4 regions of the Cohnella boryungensis genome follow, and region 3 is predicted to be linked to each of the others. Evidence: riboswitches for the same ligand, from Rfam matches in the RefSeq annotation. Region 3 holds a riboswitch; each other region holds the start of a gene.
The links. Region 3 has a riboswitch for cyclic di-AMP ahead of ACFO1S_RS24290 (APC family permease). Riboswitches for the same ligand answer to the same signal wherever they lie in the genome.
Positions count from the first base shown of each region.

Region 1: another riboswitch for cyclic di-AMP. It lies ahead of ACFO1S_RS10660 (TrkH family potassium uptake protein); the one in region 3 lies ahead of ACFO1S_RS24290 (APC family permease).
Region 2: another riboswitch for cyclic di-AMP. It lies ahead of ACFO1S_RS24895 (KamA family radical SAM protein); the one in region 3 lies ahead of ACFO1S_RS24290 (APC family permease).
Region 4: another riboswitch for cyclic di-AMP. It lies ahead of ACFO1S_RS07715 (G5 domain-containing protein); the one in region 3 lies ahead of ACFO1S_RS24290 (APC family permease).

Region 1 covers NZ_JBHSED010000015.1:211,289-216,999, reverse strand. The annotation lists gene ACFO1S_RS10675 (3D domain-containing protein) at 1-463, shown strand, start outside; gene ACFO1S_RS10670 (polysaccharide deacetylase family protein) at 524-1,312, opposite strand; gene ACFO1S_RS10665 (potassium channel family protein) at 1,375-2,040, opposite strand; gene ACFO1S_RS10660 (TrkH family potassium uptake protein) at 2,056-3,399, opposite strand; cyclic di-AMP (ydaO/yuaA leader) riboswitch at 3,484-3,666, opposite strand; gene ACFO1S_RS10655 (CPBP family intramembrane glutamic endopeptidase) at 3,920-5,626, shown strand; gene ACFO1S_RS10650 (sensor histidine kinase) at 5,586-5,711, opposite strand, start outside.
Region 2 covers NZ_JBHSED010000065.1:249,730-255,440, forward strand. The annotation lists gene ACFO1S_RS24875 (aminotransferase class V-fold PLP-dependent enzyme) at 1-561, opposite strand, end outside; gene ACFO1S_RS24880 (rhodanese-like domain-containing protein) at 606-1,115, opposite strand; gene ACFO1S_RS24885 (dihydrofolate reductase family protein) at 1,314-1,868, opposite strand; gene ACFO1S_RS24890 (hypothetical protein) at 2,001-2,642, shown strand; gene ACFO1S_RS24895 (KamA family radical SAM protein) at 2,677-3,852, opposite strand; cyclic di-AMP (ydaO/yuaA leader) riboswitch at 3,952-4,087, opposite strand; gene ACFO1S_RS24900 (GntR family transcriptional regulator) at 4,227-4,853, opposite strand; gene ACFO1S_RS24905 (S8 family serine peptidase) at 5,466-5,711, shown strand, end outside.
Region 3 covers NZ_JBHSED010000065.1:126,412-132,122, forward strand. The annotation lists gene ACFO1S_RS24280 (ABC transporter permease) at 1-525, shown strand, start outside; gene ACFO1S_RS24285 (class I SAM-dependent methyltransferase) at 852-1,754, shown strand; cyclic di-AMP (ydaO/yuaA leader) riboswitch at 1,989-2,159, shown strand; gene ACFO1S_RS24290 (APC family permease) at 2,280-4,106, shown strand; gene ACFO1S_RS24295 (Rrf2 family transcriptional regulator) at 4,265-4,666, shown strand; gene ACFO1S_RS24300 (DinB family protein) at 4,756-5,229, shown strand; gene ACFO1S_RS24305 (TetR family transcriptional regulator) at 5,296-5,711, opposite strand, start outside.
Region 4 covers NZ_JBHSED010000012.1:26,920-32,630, reverse strand. The annotation lists gene rsmA (16S rRNA (adenine(1518)-N(6)/adenine(1519)-N(6))-dimethyltransferase RsmA) at 1-788, opposite strand, end outside; gene rnmV (ribonuclease M5) at 795-1,346, opposite strand; gene ACFO1S_RS07715 (G5 domain-containing protein) at 1,513-2,670, opposite strand; cyclic di-AMP (ydaO/yuaA leader) riboswitch at 2,949-3,166, opposite strand; gene ACFO1S_RS07710 (TatD family hydrolase) at 3,346-4,119, opposite strand; gene ACFO1S_RS07705 (HD domain-containing protein) at 4,177-5,469, opposite strand.

The DNA.
Region 1 (5,711 bases), on a different contig from region 3:
CAATCCCGGCATCGATCCGCTCAATATCTATGCGGGGCTGAAGCTGACGCTTCCCGGATCGGCCAATGCAAGCGTTCTCAAGAGCACCGCAAGCAAGTCCGTCGCCCAGTCGATTGCGACGGCATCGGGCCAAGCGCTGGCGTTCTCTAAAGTGCTTGATATTAAAGCGACCGCTTACTCGGCTGCCGCCGAGGAAAACGGAAAATGGGGCGCCGTGGATTATTTCGGAGATCCGCTCAAGCTGGGTACGATTGCGGTAGATCCGAACGTCATTCCTTTCGGGACGAAAGTCTATATCACCGGCTATGATTTCGCCGGCTTGCCTTCCGGCGGCATGACCGCGACCGCATCCGATGCGGGAGGGGCGATCAAGGGCAATCGCATCGATATTTTCGTCCCCGGCTCGCGTCAATTCGTCTCCGGTTTCGGCTATCAGAACGTCAAGGTCTACGTGCTGGATTAAAAGCCGATCCCCCCATTTGCAGATCAGGCTGCCCCGACATCTTCACCTGCTCGGGGCAGCCTATTTTTTGCGGATTTCGCCGCGTTTCTCCGAAAGCTTCAGAAGCTCCGTCAGCGTAACAGGCTCGTAATGATTCTCCCGCAGCCAATCGATAATTCTCGGCAGCGCCCTGACGGTACCGGACAGACTTTGCCCCGTTCCGCCTCCCGCATGCATTAGAACAACCGATCCCGGCTTGACCGAGCGGGTTACGTTGCGGAATATTCGGCCGGCCCCCAGTTGACGCCAGTCGGACGAATCCACGTTCCAGTTCACAACCGTATAACCGCGCCTCTTGGCCCACTCCAGCTGCCTCGGAACGATTTCCCCGTATGGCGGGCGAATAAGTCTCGGCCTGAAGCCCACGATGCCTGCGATCTCTTGCTCCGCCCGGGAAATCTGCTCCTTCATCTTCTCCAGGGACAGCTTGGAAAAGTCCGGATGGCTGTAGGAATGGTTGCCGATGTTGTGCCCCTCTCGATGAATCCGCCTCACCAGCCCCGGATGCTTGCCCGCACGGGTTCCCACCACGAAGAAGGTCGCTCGCACCCTCTTCGCCTTCAGGATGTCCAGCACCTGAGGCGTAAACCGGGGGTCGGGAACGTCATCGAATGTCAACGCCACCTTGCGCGACTTTCCCGATGCCGACAGCACGAATACGCCCTCATACCGGCGCTCCATCTCGCTCCAGCTGATCCCGGAGGGCTTCGCGCTAGCGGCCCCTGCGGCGAAGCATTGGCTCCACAAAACCAAAAGGGCGACAGCTCTCGCTATCCCCCTTGCCGTTTGTCCAAGGCGCGACCTGGTCATCGCCATACCTCCCCCATACCGCTCGTCTTACCGTTAGCCTGAGCGATTGGGATTGATTTCATTCACACCGCGTTGATCGATTCCTGGAACTGCTCGATCTGATCGTTCGTACCGATGACGACCATTACGTCTTCCGTCGCCAGCACATCCTTGGCTGCGGGAGCGATAATAATTCCCTTCGGCTTGTTGATCGCCACGATGCTGCACCCGAAGCGCCCCCGGGGATTGACATCGTCCAGCGATTTGCCCGACCAGCATTGGGGAACCGCTAGCTCTGCAATCGTATATTGCTTGGACAGCTCGATGTAATCAAGCAGGTTCGGGGAGACGAGCTGATGCGCCACGCGCACGCCCATATCCCGCTCGGGGTAGATGATTCGGTCCACTCCCATTCTTTCCAGCACGCGGCCGTGCAGATCGGATACCGCCTTGGCGACGACCTTCTTGACGCCCAACTCCTTCAGCAGGATCGTGGCCAGAATGCTCGCCTGGATATCGTCGCCGATCGCGACGACGCCGCAGTCGAAGTTACGGGCGCCGACGGATCGCAGAACCTCTTCCTCCGTCGCGTCCGCCAGCACCGTATGCGTCAGCACGCCGGAAAGCTCCTGCACCTTTTCTTCGTCGCGATCGACGCCCAGCACCTCATATCCAAGCTTAATGAGCTCCCGCCCCAGACTGGAGCCGAACCTCCCAAGACCAATGATGACGAATTGATTCATTTTCATCTCTTTCTCCGTCCCCTACCCGATGATGATCTTGCCTTCCGCATGCCGGTAAAGCGGCCTGCCCGCCTTCGGGCCCAATGCATAGGTGAGCGTCAGCGGTCCTAGTCGCCCGATAAACATCAGAAAAATGATCGTCAATTTGCCGGCCGTCGTCAAATCTCCCGTAAGCCCCATTGACAAGCCGACCGTTCCGAAGGCGGACGTCGCTTCGAACAGGATTTTCAGAAAGCTGGCATCCTCCGTCGTCGCCAGTATCATCGTGCCGAGCATGACGATTCCGATACAGAACAGCGTAACCGTGACCGCTTTGTACACCCGCTCCTGCGCAAGCCGCAGACGGAACAGAACGACGTCCTCCTTGCCGCGAATCATGGCCAGCACCGCTCCCACCAGCACCGCGAACGTCGTTGTCTTGATGCCGCCCCCCGTAGAGCCCGGAGAAGCGCCGATAAACATCAGAATGATAATGAAAAATTGGGTCGCCTGGCGAAATTCCGAGATGTCCACCGTAGTTACCCCGCCCGACCGGGTCGTTACGGATTGAAACAGCGCGACGAGGAGCTTGTGCCCGAAATTGTCGCCCCCGATCGACTTGGTATTCGTGAATTCAAAGATGAAAATAATAAGCGTCCCGATCAGGATCAAGGCACCGGATACGGTAAGCACCACCTTTGTATGAAGCGAGAACTTTCTTTTGTGCCGCAGATCGAACAAATCGGCCAGCACGATAAAGCCGAAGCCTCCGAGAATGATCAATACCATCGAGACAACGTTCATGAACAAATCGGTGGAATAGCTGGAGAAGCTGCTAAAATCTCCCGACAGGTCGAAGCCCGCGTTGTTGAATATCGAGATCGAATGAAACACCCCATGATAGATCGCTTGGCCCAGCGGCATATCGATCGCAAACCGCGCGCTAAACAGCAAGGCCCCGACCGTCTCCAGCGCCAATGCGTAGAGAATGACCTTGCGCACCAGACGGACAAGTCCTTCAATGCTGCCCTGATTGAGCGATTCCTGAAGGATCAGCCTTTCCTTCAAGGAAATTCTCCTTCTCAGAATCAAGGCAAACAGCGTCGCCATCGTCATGAAGCCGATTCCGCCGATCTGGATCAGCATCAGAATGACCCAGTGCCCGAACGTGGAGAAGTGCGAACCGGTATCGAACAGCACCAGTCCGGTCACACACGTCGCGGAGGTCGCCGTAAACAAGGCGTCCACGAACGACAGCGGCTCGCGGTCAACGGTCGAGAGCGGCAATCGCAGCAGCACCGCCCCGAGGAAGATAATGAAGGAGAAGCCCAGCAGCAAGGTTCTGGGAGGCGAAGCGTTAATCCATTTCAAGGCCTTTTTATACACGGTACCACCCTCAAATTCCCGTTTTCGCAAGCTTTGGCGCAACAAAAAAGCACTGGAACCCCAGTGCTTGTAATTTCGCACACGATTCCTGTTCGGATATAGCCTACGAGGTTAGCTGTCGGGTTCGGGCTCGAACAGGCTGCCCTATCCATCGCAACGATCGCGCGAAGTGGAATTCACCCCTGGATTTTCGAATACAATGTAACTTGTACAAGAAATCCGTTGGTTCCCCCATTTTCTGCATCAGAAATTCGGCTATTCAAGTTGGAAAAATGACGTACCTACGCATTATAGTCTTTACTTTCAAGGCGGACAACATCAAAAAGGGGGCAAACCGACTCGTTTGAACGATTATTGGAGAGGCTTTCCGCATGTTCTGGCACCGGGCTGTCATTATCGTTCCTTTTGCTTTCATTTTCGTTGAAAATGCGAGATACTTAATGAAAAATCAGGCTTGCGGCTAGATTAAGCGGGCTGTAACCGTTTTTTTGAGCTTTTTCCGCCTAAGGAGTGAAGACTGTTGAACCCTCAAGATCGCATGAACCTCGATAAACGATGGGTATGGGCCGCCGCGGTCGGACTGGTGATTTTCCTGTTCATTCAAGTATTCCCGATAACGGGTCAATTGTTTGCCGTCTCTTCCTCCAGCGTGCTGACGCGCGCGGAAGCCAAGCAGCAAGCCTTAAAGCTCGCCGGCGATAACTTCGGCCTCCGGCCGGACGAAATCGACTCTACGACAGTCACCCACATGACCGATAGCAAAACGACCGGCTATTTCTCGAAGAACAAGCTATTAAACGTGTATGACAAGCAGTGGGCCGATTTCGCGCCTACCGACGTCTACGCGATCAAGGTCTATGCTCGCGGCCTGGAAGGGGCCTTGGTCCTCTCCATCGATATGGAAAACGGTCGCCTCGTTTCCTGGCAGCACCTTGTCGCCGGCTCCGTTTCCGCCAAACCGCAGAGTTCGGAAGTAAGCGAGCTTACGGAATCCCGTGCTTCCCGGGCGCTGAATTATGCGGCCATGTGGAGCATCGACACTGAGCGCTGGGAATGGAGCGGCGTTGCATCCGCAAGTAACGTTTTCGAATTTGTTTCCCGTCAGTCGCCCATCGGAGAAGCCCAGCTGCGGCTGAGAATCGCTGTGCCGGAAGGCTACGAGCCATCCAGCTCGGCGAAGCCGTCGTGGCAGGGCGGTTCGGTGACCTATAGCGTGGATTTGCCCGCATCCTTCAACGAATACATGAAGCAGCAGCAAAAGTGGGCCTCCCTCCTTTCCGCCTTCGGCTTCATTTTGCCGCAAGTGCTGATGATGATTCTTGCCATCATCTACGCCGGCACGCTTGGCGGTCTTACCTCGTACCGCAGGGGGATCTTTTTGGCAGGTATCTATTTCGCGCTATACGCGAGTCTGACGTTTAACATGATTCCCGGCCTTAGGGCGGAAACATGGGAATCGGGTATTCGCATCGGAGATCAGGTCAATCTGGTCTTTAGACTCGTGACGTTCGGGGTAATGGCTTTATTCACGTATTTCTCCGCCGTAGGCGGAGACGGGCTGTGGAAATCGATGGGGCACACCTTGTGGCCGAGATGGCAGGAACGCGGTTATGGCGCGGCCGTGCTGAGGAGCATGAAGGAGGGCTATTTCCTGGCTTTCATTCTGCTGGGAAGTCAATCGCTTATTTTGCTCGCGCTGGAAAAATCGCTGGGCTCGTTTGCCGCCTCCGATGCGGCGCAATCGATGTATAACATGAGCATTCCCTTGCTGCTCCCGCTGCTGGCCTGGTGCGCCGGCATTTCCGAGGAGCTGCAAAGCCGGTTATTCGGCATCGGGCTGTTCCGCAAATGGTTTGTCGGCCTTGCGCGGCTAATTACCGGGAAGTCGCCTTCCCCGCGCGCAGCCGCTATTCTGACTGCGGCAGCGATCGTGCCGCCCGGCTTGATCTGGGCGCTCGGCCATGTCGGCTACGCCATCTTTCCGGTCTATACCCGCGTTATTGAGCTTGTACTCATGTCGTTCTTGTTCGGCTGGTTCATGCTCCGCTTCGGCGTGATGACCGTAATCTTCGCCCATGTTACCCTCGATGCGGTGCTGATGGGGATGCAGATGATGTTCGACGGATTGCCGGGCGACTTTGCCGGCGGCATGTTCAGCCTAGTCTTCCCGGCGCTTGTCGGTATCGTTATCTGGAAGCTTCACGGGGGAGTTCGATTGCGAACCTGAAACGACCGGCATCGTGGTCCAGCGTTACGCTGCCGCCGTGATGCCGCACGATGCTTTGCGTGATCGCCAAGCCCAGTCCGGCTCC
Region 2 (5,711 bases), 120 kb from region 3:
TGTCACATTCGATGCCCCCGTTATAGTGACGAGTGCGACTTGCCCCTGTAACGCCATAAGCTTTGCTCTTAAATCATCTAAACTAATTTGGCCATTTTTATTAACAGCAATGTATTCAACCTCAAAGTAATTCCTCCAAGGCAAGTCATTCGAAATATGCTCCATTTCCGATGCTAAAACATAGCGTTTATTCGTGGCTTGATGCAAAATATGCGAGAGTAGATTCATGGACTCCGTGCTATTTTTCGTGAAAATAACCGTGTGTTTATCTCCCTTACTCCCTACAAAACTCAATACATTTAAGCGTGTGCGTTCAATCATTTCTGTTGAGCGCTCTGACTTGTAGCCTTTTCCCCGACCGACAGACGAATACCAGGGCGCAAATTGTTGGATAGCTTTCATTACGCTGTTAAGCGGCGGCGTAGTAGCGGCATTGTCAAAATGAATCCCCTTGACTAACCGCCCATCCTCTAAAGGAATCTTCTCATCCACTCCAACGATTAAGTCTCTCAGCTGTTTATGCTGCTTTGATTGAGTTCGATTGGCTAGAAAATGTATCATAAAGCTCCCCTTTTCGTGCATTCTTTATATACTGGAAGCTTGTATTACTTAAAACCGCAGGAGCGAATAAATCTTGTAATTATATTATGGTTCATAGCACCAAAGAGAAGCACTCCTAATGCAATAGACGATGAAAAGCGTATTCCCCACCAAGGACTTAAGTATGATATTGGCAATGTCAACAGCAGTACAAACCCTAAGACTAAATTATATATTCTCTCCGCGCTCCATTTACCGCCAATATTCTCCGTCTCTATTTCTCCATGCCACTGTGCCATCCCGCCCTTGAAGTTATACACTTTTTCATGTGACTGAGCTAATCGCTCCGACGCCTTCTGACTTGCCATACCCACATAACAGATGATCACAACCTCCTCATTTGTCGGAACCTTTGGTATTCTCGACCATGATGAATAAGGAATATTGATCGCTCCTTGTATATGACCACGTTCAAAGCTTTTTGCTGTTCGAACATCGATGATCTTTAAGTTCTCTCTTTTATTTAACTTAGCTTGTAACTCATGAAAGGATAAATCTGTATACGTAGCCCCCATAATGCCGCCTCCTCTAACGCTCTTCTTTGGATACACGCATTATAAAGCAGCAATTTTAACTCAATTTAAACAAAGTTGAGATGTGCAGGGCACAGCTTAGATGAATCGGTCTCCACCGCCATTGCCTACAAAATATTAAAAAAGCCTGATGCATCAGGCTTTAGGTAAGCGTATATCGGACTTGCCGCTGTTAAAAGGTTAGTTCACATCCAATTGATAAATTAGCTGTACCACGCCTGAGGGGAACGTTCTCGTATTCACCATTTTTAAGTTCAACCTCTGTTTAATATCCACAAACAGCGGTTTCCCTTCTCCCAGAACAACAGGGTGAACAGATAATCTAAATTCATCAACAAGTCCTAAATGGATAAAAGTTGTAATAAGATTTGCTCCGCCATATAGCCAGATGTCTTTACCTGGCTTATTCTTTAGTTTATTTACTTCTTCAAGAATACGATCATTTATGAATATTGCGTTATGATCAGTCCCCTTTTGCGTTCTGGAAAACACATATTTCTGTTTGCTATGAACTACATCCCAGAATTCCTTTTCAGAATCCGTATGTTCAGTTCCCGGAGTAAACTGTCCCCATAGATCATAGCTTTTTCTTCCATATAAAATGGTATCGATTTGATTTAAGAAATTAATAAATCCCAGCTCAGCGTCCATAATGCACCAATCAACTTCACCATTTTTCCCTTCAATAAAACCATCTAAAGTAACTGCTAAATCTAAAATTATTCTTCGTTTCATGATGGTTACTCCTTTCGTTAATGTACCACCCATAATAGATCTCAAATACGTCACCTTATGTCATATTAATAAAAAGAGGATATCTTTAACTCCGATTAAAGCCCTAGTCCTGATATACTGAAGGTGGTAAAAATGTGGAAGTTCATTGGAGGGATTAATCTGAAGCCGTCTGTTAAGTACATCCTGACTGCTTTGACTGCTGTAATAGTTGCGGCGACTGTTCTGATCGTGCAACGCAACTTTTTTCAAGGGAAGCTAACGGATTACACAGTAGTCAATGATGGCCTTGCGGTCACCAAGGAATTCAACGTGAAGTCCAGCACGCCTCATCAGAACTCATCGGTAAAAGGATCGATCTTGGTATGGGCCGACAAAGGAATGGCTGAGCGTATGCGGATTGTTGCATCGTATGAGATTGATCCCAAAGATTTCGGCGGAATGATTATTTACATCCCGAAGAAATGGTATATCTCCAATATTCTGAGCAGTCACCCCGAAAATCAAAAGACATCTCTAACGCCAAGAGCTTCCCAAGGAGATAATATCATCGATGAATGGAGAAATAGGGTTGAAGTGGGTGTAGATTATTTAGGTAAGCCCTCAGGAGGCGGGTCAGGAACCGTAGTGATTGATTTAGTTTCTGATCAAAAAGCGATTTTACCATCGGAAATCTTCAATGTTATGGTTACAGTAGGCTCCGATATGCGGGAGGGTGTGCGGTCAATAGGAGTAGGCTTCATCAAAATTCCCATCTCTGTAGCCGCTGAAGGTTAATTATTGCGATTCTTCCTCTCCTATCTAGCTAGTGCTAAGCCCGAGCGGACGTTGAGGCTAACGGAATATCAGGCATTGCGTTTACGGAAGCAACGGTATCCGTCTTCTTCGAAGGTTGAACCCAATATTGCTCATTGCCCGGAAGATCATCGAACCATGCCGCTTGATCGGGGCAATCCAAAATCATGAATCGGCCATAGTGACCGTCCCGAGATTGATGATACTTTAAATACGCTTTACCATTCTCTATAGAGAGAATTTCGATTTTTCCCGAGGTATGGCTCATCGACAATCGAACCCTTTTACCTAGACCGGAGGTTAAGGCTTTTGCTTTCTCCACGACATCATAAACTTCTCTCAAAGGGAGAACGAAAGCGTTATTCCCTGCAACGGGCCGATTAACAAAGAAATAGTACGGAGTTACACCCGCCGCGGACAGCTTGTCGAGCAACTCTCCCAGCACCTTCGGATCATCATTTATTCCTCTCAGCACGGGTGTCTGATTCACAACGATCACGCCTGCTTCATGCAAAGCAGCGAACCCTTTCATGGCTTCCGGTGTTATCTCGCGCGGGTGGTTAATATGCGCCATTACATAAATTCGTTTATCTGCCATTGAATTTGCCTTAAGCGTCTCTAACAAATCTTCATCCTCATAGATTCTCATTGGATTGAATACAGGCATCTTGGAGCCTAACCGGATGATCTTGACATGCTCAATAGTTCTTAAGCGTTCAAGGATAAACCTGAGCTTCGGAGTGCCGAGTATCAGGCTGTCCCCGCCAGTAAGCAGGACGTTGCTAATCTCCGGATGCTGCTCAATATACGATAATCCCGGTTCAATATCCGACACGGCTTCTTTGACGTCATTGCGGAATAGCCGCTTGCGAAAACAGTATCTGCAATATGCCCCACATACTTCCGACACGATTAGCAGGGCCGTCGAACTATACTTATGTTGACACCCAGGAACCACATAATTCGTATCTTCGTCTGAAGCATCCCATCTTCCATACTCCCCGAGCTCTTCCTCATTTGGTATGACCAACTTACGAATTGGATCGTCTGGTTCATTCCAATCAATGAGACTTAAGTAATAATCATTCACCCGAAAAACAAACTTGTCTGTAATAAGCTTCAATCTGTCTCGTTCTTCTTGGGGAATGTTCGTCAATTTGTCTATATCGGTAATGTACTTAGGCTTTGCCATTAAACCAACTCCTCTTAATATGGATAAATAAACTGGAAACAAAAAAAGACCCATTCACACGGGTCAGAAAACAAGCAGAGTTGTTAACTCTACAATAATATGACCCATCTATGTGCTGACGAGGTTAGCTGACGGACTCGGGATAGATGGTTCCCTACGATCCATCTGGATCGATTCGCCCCAGTTACTGGGTCCCCCGCTTTCCGGATTTACGGAAATTAAGCAGTAAGATGTGAAACTTTACTAAAACTATAACAGATAACATTCAAACTGACAACTTTGTTCTCTAGTAAAAGTTGTTTGTAAGCGTGTGGAATAACGTGACAACCGCAAAAAGCTGCCAAGGTTCCCCTTGCAGCTGATGAACTACGATATTAAGAGCGGGGTTTATTAATGAATTGACCTGTATTCTCGAATACTTTCTCGTCTCCTACCACAACCACGATATCATCTTCTCTCAGAACCACATGCGGTCCTGGCGAGATAGAGACATGAGTTCCTCGGCGCAATGCAATAATCGTGGCGCCTGTATTCTGCCAAAATTGAAGATTTCCGATCGTTTGTCCGACTACATGTGAATTCGGTAAAATCTTTAACTCGATTGGATTATATGGTTTAAGATTTTGCAGCCTGTCTGAAGTCTCAATGATCTCCGTCAACAAGACTTCAAGCTTCAGATCCAAATCCTGTTTTTCTTGCAGCAACTGCTGCAAGTTTTGCTTGAGCGAATAAACGGATTTCAAATACTTGTTTTTCGTTATATATTCATAAGCATGATGACTGGACAAGATAATGATCTCTTTGCCTTGAGAGACAGAAACAATATTTTCTTCCTTAAGCAATCCAATCGCTTTTCGAATGGTTTCAGGAGACACATGGTATTGCCCTGCCAGCAGCGACCTGCCGGAAATCTTACTATTTACAGGGATTTCCCCACTTACGATCCTTTGCGCGATATCGAGTGCAATAGATTTATATCCTGCCTTTTCTACATCCGGCATAAATTCGTTTTACTCCTTATTCTGTGAAATGACTCTAAAGACAATCATACGACTTACAAAATAAGAAGTAAACTGCCATACCTCAGCCGCGTCATCGATATTAACATCCTGATAATAACCTGAAATGAAAATTTGTTCTTGTCAACTGACACTCGTCATTAATTGTGCTTCAGTACCCGATGCAAATCGTTCATTCACTAACAGCAGCTGCATCAAAAAATAGGAGTTTAGAATTATTACGCAAGAATAAATAGCAATATATGTTAATTATTCGACTTTATCTCCTATTGAACATATGCCAAGTAGAGGAAATAGAAGTTTTAATGTGATATTTGTATATTACTGTCATTGTTCACGCTTACTTCGGAATTGAACCAATATTTTCCTTGATTTACACTAACATTTGTAAGGACATCTATTTATCCATCTACAAAAATATCAAGAGAATGGAGAGGAGAAAATGATAAACATGTATTCGAATTAAATCAGAACGTAACCTGTCGCACTCGTCTACTCTTTGTTGCTAGTGTTCTGCTTTATGATTGCTTTTGACATCTAAACGATAGTGCTCGGAACTAAAATACAGAAAGATTACAAAGGAGAGAATACTGTATGTACACTTATTCCCGCTTGAAGAAAACGTTTTACGTCTTTCTGGCCTCGACCTTGCTTTTATCATTAGGTACTTTGTCAAATGGAGCATACACTTCAGCGAGTGTACAGTTCTTGCCGACGAGTACATCATTCTCAAACACCGCAGCTCCAGTGTTCGAAGAAAAAATTGTCATCAAGCTTAAACAACAAGCTTTCCTTCCAAGTAAAGAAGGGAAACTTCAATTGCAACAAGAAGTGGTATCG
Region 3 (5,711 bases):
GAGGGGACGCTTGACTCGCTGCTCGTCAAGCCGCTCAACCCATATCTGTATCACATCTGCAGAGGATTCAACCTAGCTTACATTGCCCATCTGCTAATCTCGGGTTCCGTACTCGTATGGGCGCTGTCCGTGCTGCAGCTGTCCTGGACCTGGTGGAGCGTGCTCTACGTGGCACTGGCTGTGCTCGGCGGGGCGATGATCCAGGCGGGTCTGATGTCGGCCATCGGCGCAGCCGCATTCGTCTGGGTACGGACGGGGTTTTTGTTCCAGCTGTTCTTCCGGCTCAAAGAATTCATCTCGTATCCGCTGCCGATCTTTGGCAGCCTCATCCAGATTGTGCTCACGTTTATCATTCCGTTCGCCTTCGTCAACTATTATCCTGCCGCTTACCTGCTGGGCAAAGACAGTCTGCTGATGCCGGTCTGGGGGATGTGGATCGTCCCAGCGGTCGGTCCGCTCGTCTACTGGCTCGGCTATGTCGTCTGGATGCGAGGTGTCAACAAGTACCAGGGAGCCGGGGGATAAGAGCAGCAAGAGGCCTCCCACGACGTGAGGCCTCTTGCGCATGGTTGCAGATAATACGGAGTAAGCTTGCGTGCATTATCAATAAATATTTTCGTTAAAATGCTGATGGGACACCCTTTGTGCTTGAGAAGGGAATTAGTTAATGATATTAATCTTCCGTTATAGTTAACATAATTATACTTATGTTAATTTTGAAAAACGATGGTTGACCAGAAAATAGAATGACGGTTATTATAGATGAATAAAGTCTATGAATCAGTTTAATCCAATTAAGGATATGAGATATCCTTAAAAGCTTTTTATTAGACGAAAAGGAGCGAATAGAAATGACTTCGGAGTTTTTTAATGAGAAGATTTGGGAAGACGCCTGGAGGAATGATCAATCGACCACGATCCACAAGATGAAATTGGCGGGGATCGACAGCACGCATGCTTTCGACGATAAGGCGGAGGCCTTTAATGCCGAGGCGTTCAGCGAAGAGGGACGGCGGAGAGCGAAACGAATCATGAACTGGATAGAAGGACAAGGCGTAGATTTCAAGGATTCGACTATTCTTGATATCGGTGCCGCTTCTGGCGGATTTTCGGTCCCGTTCGCGGAAAGAGGCGCCGCCGTGACTGCCGTAGAGCCTTGCCTTCCTCTGGTCCGACTGCTTGAGAGCAATACGAAAGAGCTTAACAACCGAAGTGTTGATATTGTGCCTGAAGATTTCGAGGACATTGAGATCGAGGCTAAGGGCTGGAAAAACGCTTTCGACCTCGTATTCGTATCCATGTGTCCGGTTATTGCCGACTGGGAGAGCGTAGAGAAGGTGCTGAGCTGCGCTCGTCAATATTGTTACATGAGCTTGTCGGCAGGCTTCAGGGAGAACAGCCTGGCGAACGAGATATTGCCGCTTATCAGCGATCAGCCTCTGCAGACGACCGGGCAGCTGGAAATGGCTTACCTGCTCCACTTGCTGTACATCAAGGGTTATGCTTACGAGTCGCTGATTACCAAGGAAATGAAAACGATGGAGCTTACCAAAGAAGCGGCGACCGCAAATGTGTTGAATTGGTTTAAGCAGCACGGGCTTCCCGCAGATTCGCAGCATCGGGATATTATCGCCGCGTATCTGGATCGGACCTACCCGACGGATAAGGTAACCTTTCAACAGGGAGGGCGCTTCGGCAAGGTGCTGGTGCGCCTGCAAGATCAGAGCATGTATTCCGGAGAACGGCGAACCTAATAAGAACTATTCAGTTGACGAAGAAGAGCCCTTAACGTTAGGGCTCTTCTTCGTATTGCAGCAGGGCGTATGTATCGAAGAAACGCAGAGCGACAATGAAATTCGAATAGAAAACAAGAGACGAGTTCATGTAAGCGTTATTTCGAACTGAATTGTTCATTAAAGCGTTTAATGGCTTCGCTTTTGCCGTTTGGCAATCCGACATGGATGCAGTATGATCATTCCGTAAGTGATATTCACTGTACGCTGAGCTTCCGAAACAGGAAGGCGGGGGAACCAAAGCGACGATCGATCTTGAGCGTCGCAAGGGGTGAATCGGGAAATGCAGGCTGCTTGCATCCCGTAGGGCGACTCTAAACGCCCGAATCCGACAGCTAACCTCGTAAGCGTCGTTAGAGAGGGTGAAAAACTTCGGTGCTTGACGGCCGCGGGGGGATCCTCTGCGGTCTTTTTTTCTATGCACAAAACGCGGCTTGCGCGGATATTGGCCTATCAATTATGACACATTAAGGAACGGTGATTTCTTTGAGATCAAAAGTGAAAAGATGGCTGTTGGGCCGGCCGCTCAAGTCGAATGAACTGGGAGAGCAGCGACTTAGAAAAACGAAAGCATTAGCGATACTTTCATCGGATGCCTTGTCCTCGGTCGCCTATGGTCCGGAACAGATTCTGCTCGTGCTGATGACGGCGGGCGCGGCCGCTTTCTGGTACTCCATCCCGATTGGGATTGGCGTTCTTATTCTGTTGATGGCGCTGATCTTGTCGTATCGTCAAATCATTTTCGCTTATCCCCACGGCGGGGGTGCATATGTCGTCTCCAAGGAAAATCTCGGGATATCCGCCGGTCTAATTGCGGGCGGCTCCTTGTTGGTCGATTACATTCTTACGGTTGCTGTTAGTGTATCTGCAGGAACAGATGCCCTCACCTCGGCGTTCCCAAGCCTTCATGAGCACAAGGTCGCCATTGCGGTGATGTTTGTCATCCTAATTACGTTATTGAACCTGCGAGGGGTGACGGAGTCTGCTTCGCTGATGGCTTATCCGGTTTATTTGTTCGTGCTGGCGCTTTTTATTCTGATCGGGGTGGGCTTGTACAATATCCTCAGCGGTCACGCTTCGCCTGATCTGCACACTTCGATCGGCACGCCGGTAGCCGGAATCAGCCTGTTTCTTCTCCTTCGCGCTTTCGCTTCGGGGAGTTCTGCCTTAACCGGCGTAGAGGCCATATCCAATGCAATTCCGAACTTTAAGACTCCTGCTTCGCATAATGCAGCCAAAACGCTCATGGCTATGGGAGCTCTGCTGGCGCTCTTATTTTCGGGCATCGTGTTGCTGGCTTATTACTACGGGATCGTTCCGAAGGCGGAAGTCACGGTCGTATCGCAAATCGCCGAGCATACGTTCGGTCGCCATTTCATGTACTTCTTCATTCAAGGAACGACGGCTATGATTCTGATTCTCGCGGCGAATACGGGATATTCGGCCTTTCCGCTGCTTGCCGTCAATCTGGCCAAAGACAAATTTATCCCTCGAATGTTCAAGGTAAGAGGGGACAGATTGGGCTACTCCAACGGCATTATTATGCTCGGTGTGCTTTCGATTCTCCTGATCGTCGTGTTCAGCGGGGATACGGAGCAATTGATTCCGCTATATGCCGTCGGCGTATTTATTCCGTTTACGTTATCTCAGACGGGAATGAGCCTGAAGTGGATTCGGCAGAAGCCTGATGGATGGGTTCCCAAGCTGATCGTGAATCTGATCGGAGCGCTCATTAGCTTCACGGTCACGCTGGTCTTCTTCATCACCAAGTTTTCGCAGGTCTGGTCCGTTCTCCTGTTCCTGCCACTAATCATATTCCTGTTCATACGGATAAGAAAGCACTACGAAGCCGTCGGGGAGCAATTGAGACTAGCCACTTGCGAGCCGGCGCTGCCGATCGAGGGGAATATCGTCCTAGTGCCCGTATCGGGAATTACACATGTTGTAGAGCATTCGCTTAACTACGCCCAATCCCTCGCTGCGGACCAGATTATCGCGGTGTACGTTCCGTTCGAGAGGGAGGAGGAGCAGCGCTTTCAAGAGAAGTGGCGGGACTGGAAGCCGGATATTAGGTTAGTTACGCTGCATTCGCCGTATCGGAGCATCATTCAACCGTTAACCCGATTTATCGACTCGATTCAGCGCAAGGCCAGCGAGTCAAATTATCAGGTTACCGTCATCATTCCGCAATTTATTCCCAAGAAAGGCTGGCACAACATTCTTCATAACCAGACGAGCTTCATGATTCGCACGCATCTGTTGTATCGCAAGGATGTCATAGTGACGACCGTTCCTTATCATCTAAAGAAATAACAAGTGCGCGTGCGCTGGCGAAAACCCATCCGCCAAGCTGCTTTGATAATAGTGGCTTGGCGGATTTGCTCCAAGAAAAGCGCAGGTTTAATCCTTGACGCAAGGTAACATAATAGTTATTGTAGATATGTAGAGTCTTTTTTTCGAGGTGATTATGAATGAAGTACTCAAAGGCTACCGATTATGCTCTCCATACCATGCTCTTTCTTACTGTAGCCACCCCGCAAAAACCAATGGGCGTACAGCAGCTGGCGAAGCGGCAAAATGTGTCTCCAACCTACTTGTCCAAAATACTGACCAAGTTGGTAAAGGCGGGCATGATTGAATCGATAACAGGTGTGAATGGCGGCTATCGACTCAAACTAAATTGGGAGAATATTTCGTTCCTAGATATTATCCATGCGATAGAAGGCTCGGCCTCCTTGTTCGATTGCAGCTTCGAGCATGGACCAGATTGCCCGATTCAAAAGGTGGTTTTAGCGGCAGAAGAGAAGATGGAAGAACAGCTGAGGAATCAGAAAATGTCGGATCTTGTGCGGGAACTGAATATCGTTATGTAGCCATTCTTTATTTCGAGTTAATTAAGGACATCTAATGTCTTTAAAATCTATAATATAAAATTCATAATTGGGGAGCGGAGAAAGAGAAGATGGATGTATTCAAAAGCCAGTATGAATTGATTCAACGCACAAGGGAATCATTATTTCGTTATTGCGAAACGATGTCCCCAACAGATTATGTTAAAGAGGTTGAATCCTTAGGCGGAGCTTCTATTCGCAATCTGCATGCTCATGTAGCCGATTGTTATCGGGTATGGTTGGGGAGTCGCGCTCTGGGTAAATCATTTCCCAAAGCAAAACCGGAATCCGTTAACACGGTACAGAAAATGCGCGAGGTTTTTCAGAATACGGATGCCCTGGTTTATGAATTTCTGAATGATTATAAAAACAAATGGGATCCTACCATAAAAGCATCCTGGCAGAGCGGCAGCGTAGAGTTAACCGAACTATGGTTATTTACGCACACCATCACGCACGAATTTCATCATAGAGGACAAATTGTAAAAATAGGCAGGCAGCTAGGGTATATCCCGCCGAAAATGAATCTTGCCAAACCTCAGTGATTTCATGGAGATACTTTCAGCATATTGACGTGCATAGATATTGACGTGCATAGACTTCATTACTCCTTAAAACTCCTCATTTGAATTATGCAGATCAAGCGTACGCAAGTTCGACATTAAGAAGGGCAGCACATGCTCGATGAATTGTTCCACAGGCTCTTCCTGCGATTGACACCACTTCACAACCACCCCATAAATCGACCAACTGATCATCGTTGCAACACATTCCATTCTCCTGCGCGCTTCCGTCGGGAGGTCTTTAGCACGCGCCATGCATGAGATGATGACATTGTATAATTGTTGCTTGGCATTGTCCTCCATCGCCTGCGACAGAGTCCGCCTAGCATTCAGCTTCTTCGTCGTTTCAATCTGCCACTCACAGACAGCCAGCATTAGACTGCGGAAAAGCTCTGTGCCCTGCATTCGCGTACTGGGAGGAATTCTTGCAGATAGAATCTCCGTAAAAGCGCCGCTCATAGTCA
Region 4 (5,711 bases), on a different contig from region 3:
ATCCCGCACTCCCGGAGCAAGTCGGCAAGCTCTCCCTTGCGCTCCTTGCCAGATAGAGCGGTCAGGTTGTTCGACAGCGTCTTCCGACGCTGAGCGAAGGAAGCCTGAACCACGCGGAAAAACTTCGCCTCATCCGGTACGCTTACCGCAGGCTCCGATCTGCGCTTCAGCTTGATTACAGCCGAATCGACGTTTGGGGCGGGAATAAACGCCTTGCCCGGGACGACGCACACAAGCTCAGGCTCGCAATAATATTGGACGGCAATGCTTAAGCTGCCGTAATCCTTGCCTCCAGGCTTGGCAGACATCCTTAGCGCGACTTCCTTCTGCACCATAACTACGATGTTCTCGATGGGCAGATGCTCCTCCAGCAGCTTCATGATAATCGGCGTTGTTACGTAATAAGGCAGATTAGCCACGACGCTCACGCCGGAGAGACCGGTGAATTGCTCTTTCCACAGCTGCGTCAGATCCGTCTTGAGAATGTCTCCCTGCACAATGCTGACATGGGCGTGCGGAGCCAGCACATCGCGCAGGATCGGAATCAGCCGCCGGTCGATCTCGACCGCTGCAACCTTGCCTGCGGCATGAGCCAGTCGTTCGGTCAAGGACCCGATGCCCGGACCGACCTCCAGCGCCCCGCGCGTCTCGTCCAGCTCCGCGGCTGCGATAATCTGATCCAGTACGTTCTTGTCGATCAGGAAGTTCTGGCCCAGGCTTTTCTTAAACGTAAAGCCGTGCTTGCGAATAATTTCGCGAGTTCGGTTTGAAGTTGCGATATCTTGCATAATTATCTATCGTCCTTCCTGCTCCATCTGCTCCAGAGCGGCTGCAAATTCAGCCTTCGTAATCCGGAACATGAGACATCTCTTGTGAAATTGCTTGCCGTTCGCATATCCGATGCCCAGAAGCTCTCCCATCCGCTCTCTGCGGCGCGCCGAGGCCTGATGAACGATTAGCCCCGCTTGCAGCAGATCGCTCCATTCGATCTCCGAAGCCCTGTCCTCGTTCGTCTCCGGGCCTCTCACGCGCTCCAGCGCGCGGCGAATCGCTTCATCCGAGGCGTGCTCTACGCCGATTCCTTTGCTCGAACGCGCTTCGTCCTTCGTCAGAAACGCATGCTTGCAGCCCGGCACACGTTCGGAGACGATCTTGCGGATGCGTTCGCCTGGAGCGTCCGGGTCGGTAAGCACGATGACGCCCCTGCGCTCATAGGCGAGCTCAATACGTCTGAGCACGTCCTCTCCAATCGCGGAGCCGCCCGTCTCGATCGTATCCGCCCCTACCGCCCTGCGGACCGCAGTCGTGTCGTCCTTTCCTTCCACGACAATCATTTCATGAATCATCTGTTTTCATTCCGCCTTTACGAAACCGTTCCTACAAGCGTATACGAGATTGAAGAAGACGGCAAGTCGCTCTCGCCTGGAAGCGGTGAATGCAAAAAAATCGGGAAGGCGCCCGCAGGCCCTTCCCGATTGCACGCTTATATAATCGCTTGCCAATAGATGCCCACTAGTCTGCGGACGGCTTGACCGGACCGATCACGTACACCGTAAATCCGCGCTTCAGGCCAAACTTGTTGACATGCGCTTCGCTATCGTAGTAGACGTCGATCTTCTTCCCTTTAATCGCACCGCCGGTGTCCTCGGCCCTACGGAAGCCTATGCCTTCGATGTATACCCACCAGCCGATCGGAATAACCTTCGGATCGACCGCGATCGTGCGCCCTTCCTTGACGATGGCGCCTGACGATGTCACGCCATAGCCTACGTCGCCCTTGGATTTCCCAGTAGAAGCGAATCCCGCCGAATAAGCGGTCAGCGTTACATTGCTGAGCATCCGCTTTATTTTGACGCTTTTGCCGTTCAGCTTGACGACCTTGGCCTCCCCCGCCGACGGAGCCCCATTGTAAGACAGCGTCACGACTTCCGCCTTCTTCTTCGTGCCTACGGCTACGACCTTCTGTACGGCAGGCTGAGCCACCGTTTTCTCAATCAGTTCCTGACTGACCAGCTTGCCATCCTCGTAGACGCGCTCGGTCTTGAAAACGACCAAACCGTTCTTGCCTGCGGAGATGACTTTTGTATTGCCTTCTTCGAGCTCTGCGTTGTTTTTTTCTACGATCTTGAAGGCGATCGGATGCTTGGTCTCTGTGACTTCTTTACGCACCCGGACGACCGATACGGTCATCCCCTCCTCCAAGGGTTTATCCGATGCCGGACTGATCCGGTCATGCTCGGATAGGTTGATGTTCAACGAGTCGATGACTCCCCCAACGGTATCTTCCGTCGAATAAGCAATTTGCTCACGTCCATCGGCCTTGATCTTGACGCTGACCGCGCGGTCAATGACCAATCGGCTTCCCTCTTGCAGGGTGTCCGTGGCATTCATCGAGACCCGATCATACGGCCCGATGAAGATGTTCTGCTCTTCCAGAAATCCAAGCACATTCGAGGTCTTGGTTTTCAGAACAGTTGTGATGCCTCCGTCCACCATTGTGACATTCTTGGTCGCCGCCTTCTGCAGCAATGACACGAACATGATGGTAACGGCAAAAACGAGTATTGCGCCTAATAAGGCTGCACGCAAATGCTCATGCTTCCAACGCAGTGCGAAAAGCTTGCCGGTCGGTCGTTGATCATGGGTTCCCTCAACAGGAATAATGCCCATATCCCGTTCCTCCTTCATAGCCCCGCCGTCGACTGTAATGCATGATACTTTGTCAGACGCGACTAATCCAAAATGGTTAACGACGCTTCGCTGCTCAGACCGAATTTTCGCGGTTTCGGCTGAGTCGGCTAAAGGCCGCCTTCCCCAGTTGTTCGCGCTCTTTTTTGAAGAGCACGAGCCTCAGCATCCTTTTTTTCAACACAAAAAGCCACCGAGACAGAGGATCTGTTCGTGGCTTCCGCATGTAGAAAGAAGTTGGAATGTTGCGGCACGAGGTTGACCTCTCTCTATCACGCTGGCGGGGTTAGCTGTCGGATTCGGGCAAAGAGAGTTGCCCTAACGGCTGCATGGCAGGACGAGTCACTCAGATAGAGGCGCGTCTTGACACTTGCCGTATTCACCCCAAGATTGCTCGGACCGCTTTGGACGCCTGAATTCATCGTCGCCGCGTTGGGTCCCCCACTCTTCCGTTCGGAAGATTAAGCGCACTGGAAAAGGATTGTCATATTCAAACTTTCTGTTGAAGATCATAACCTCTTTACGATCTAGGTGTAAAGACGTTGCATTGGACGAATTTGACCGTTTTCACGGAAAATCGCTTCAATGGGGAGGATTATACGGACTAAAAGCCAGTTTTTTCTTCAAACCAGTCCGTTTTCCTCCCTAATATTCCGTTTATCTCGTTAAGCCCAAACAGCGCCGCCCGTTTTCGCTAGTTATTTTTTCAATTTCTTCCACGGATATGGATTTAATTTCAGCTGCAGCCTCAGCAACCAGGCGAACGTAAGCGGACTCATTTCGCTTTCCACGATATGGGTGAGGAGCCAAATATGGGGCGTCCGTTTCCAGCAATATGCGATCCAACGGAACACGTTCGAGCACTTCCTTAGGTACCCTCGCGTTCTTGAAGGTAACCGGTCCGCCGAACGAGATATAGAAGTTCATATCCAGGCATTTTTTCGCCGTCTCCCAGCTGCCCGAGAAGCAATGCATGATGCCTCCCACCTCTTCGGCCTTCTCCTCCTTCAATAGTCTGACGACATCCTCATGGGCATCGCGATTGTGAATGACAATCGGCTTGTTCAATTTTCTGGCCAGCCGAATCTGTTCGCGGAACACCGTATGCTGAATCTCCTTCGGAGACGTGTCCCAATAATAATCCAGCCCGATCTCCCCGATCGCTACCACTTTCGGATGACTGCAAAGCCGTTCGATCCAGGCCAGATCCTCCTCCAGCCTCATATCCACAGCGTCGGTCGGATGCCAGCCGACTGCCGCGAAGATATACGGATATTTCTCCGCCAGCGCCATGGTTGAAGGAATCGTTTCGCGGTTAAAACCTATATTGACGATCGTATCGATCCCGGCCTCAAGAGCGCGGGCAATGACCTCCTCGCGGTCGTTGTCGAACTTGGGTGAATCCAGGTGAGCGTGCGTGTCGATCAGCATGTCGCAAGTTGTCTCCTTCTATAGGTAAATTCAAACATCCCATACTATTTTCTTCTATTATATAGACAGCTTCTTGCGGGTTTCGGGACTGAGCCGATCCGCGAGCGGCAGCACCTTCTCCGCCGGGTAATAGATGTAATACTTTCCTCGGTGCAAGCCTGCGATAGAGCGGATAATATCCGATCTGACGGAGATTTCCGCAAGCTCCTCCTGCTCGTCCAGAAGCAGGATGGGAGGCTTCTCTTTACTATCCGGCAGAGCGCCCGGTTGATATACGTCATAGGGGGAATCCTCCGGCGTATCGACCTCCATGTGGTAGTCCGGGTGAAGTCCGATCCTCTCCCATTCCTGGCGTACGTGATCCAGCCATTCCCGCTCTTCGCCGACCAACGGAACGTACTTGTAAAGCTGCCGATTCAGGAAGCGGCCGCAGAGGTCGGAGAGCAGATCATCCCGTTCTTCCGACCATTGCCCGAAGGCGGTCTGGACCATCGCTTCATCCAGCTTCAAATATTGACCCAACGTAAGCGAGCCGGACAGCAGAGCCCGAAGCGGCGGCAGCAGGAAATCGAATTTGTACCCGGCATGGTACAGCTCGCTCGCTCTCCGAAAAATTTGTCGCAACAAAATGTCGGAGCTTCGGGTCACAGGGTGAAAATACACCTGCCAATACATCTGATATCGGGACATCAGGTAATCTTCCACGGCATGCATCCCGCTTTCCTTCACGACAATTTTCCCTTGATAGGGCCTCAGTACGCGAAGAATGCGATCCAGGTCGAATGTTCCGTAGTTGACCCCGGTAAAGTAAGCGTCCCGCAGCAGGTAGTCCATGCGGTCCGCGTCCAGCTGGCTGGAGACGAGACTGACGACAATCGGCTTCTCGTATTTCTTGCGAATGACCGCTGCAACCCGTTCAGGGAAGAGAGAGTCCACCTCGCGAAGCACGCGGTTGACTTCGGTGGCTCCCAGTACGATCTCGCAGGTCCATTGTTCGTGGTCAAGCCCGAAATTTTGCTCCAGAGAGTGGGAAAACGGCCCGTGTCCGACATCATGCAACAAAGAAGCGCAAAGACTGAGCAATTTTTCCTCTTGCGGCCAATCGACATATCCATTACGCTCAAATTGCGAAATGATTTTCCTTGTAATTTCATATACACCCAGCGAATGGGAGAAACGACTGTGCTCTGCCCCGTGAAAAGTAAGATAGGAGGTGCCTAATTGACGGATTCTTCGAAGTCGCTGGAACTCCGACGTATTGATCAGCTTCCAGATGGTTAAATCCTGCACGTATACCGAATTGTGCACCGGATCCTTGAATACTTTTTCCTCGTGTAATTTCGTCAACATGAACCTCACCTCGATTTTAGTCGTCTTTCGACAAATTCGACCGATTATATCGACATTTGTCGAATAAAGTCGAATAACGTTTTCTTTGCGCCTCGCGTTCGCCAATCTCTTGAATTGCTTAACAATCGCTTGACTGGATAGGATTCTCAGCAATTTTTCATTTATTTTATGCCATTTCAGACCCGCTGATAGGTTGACTTTTTTGGGAATCGTTGGTACGATAGAAAACGGAAAAAAGAGAA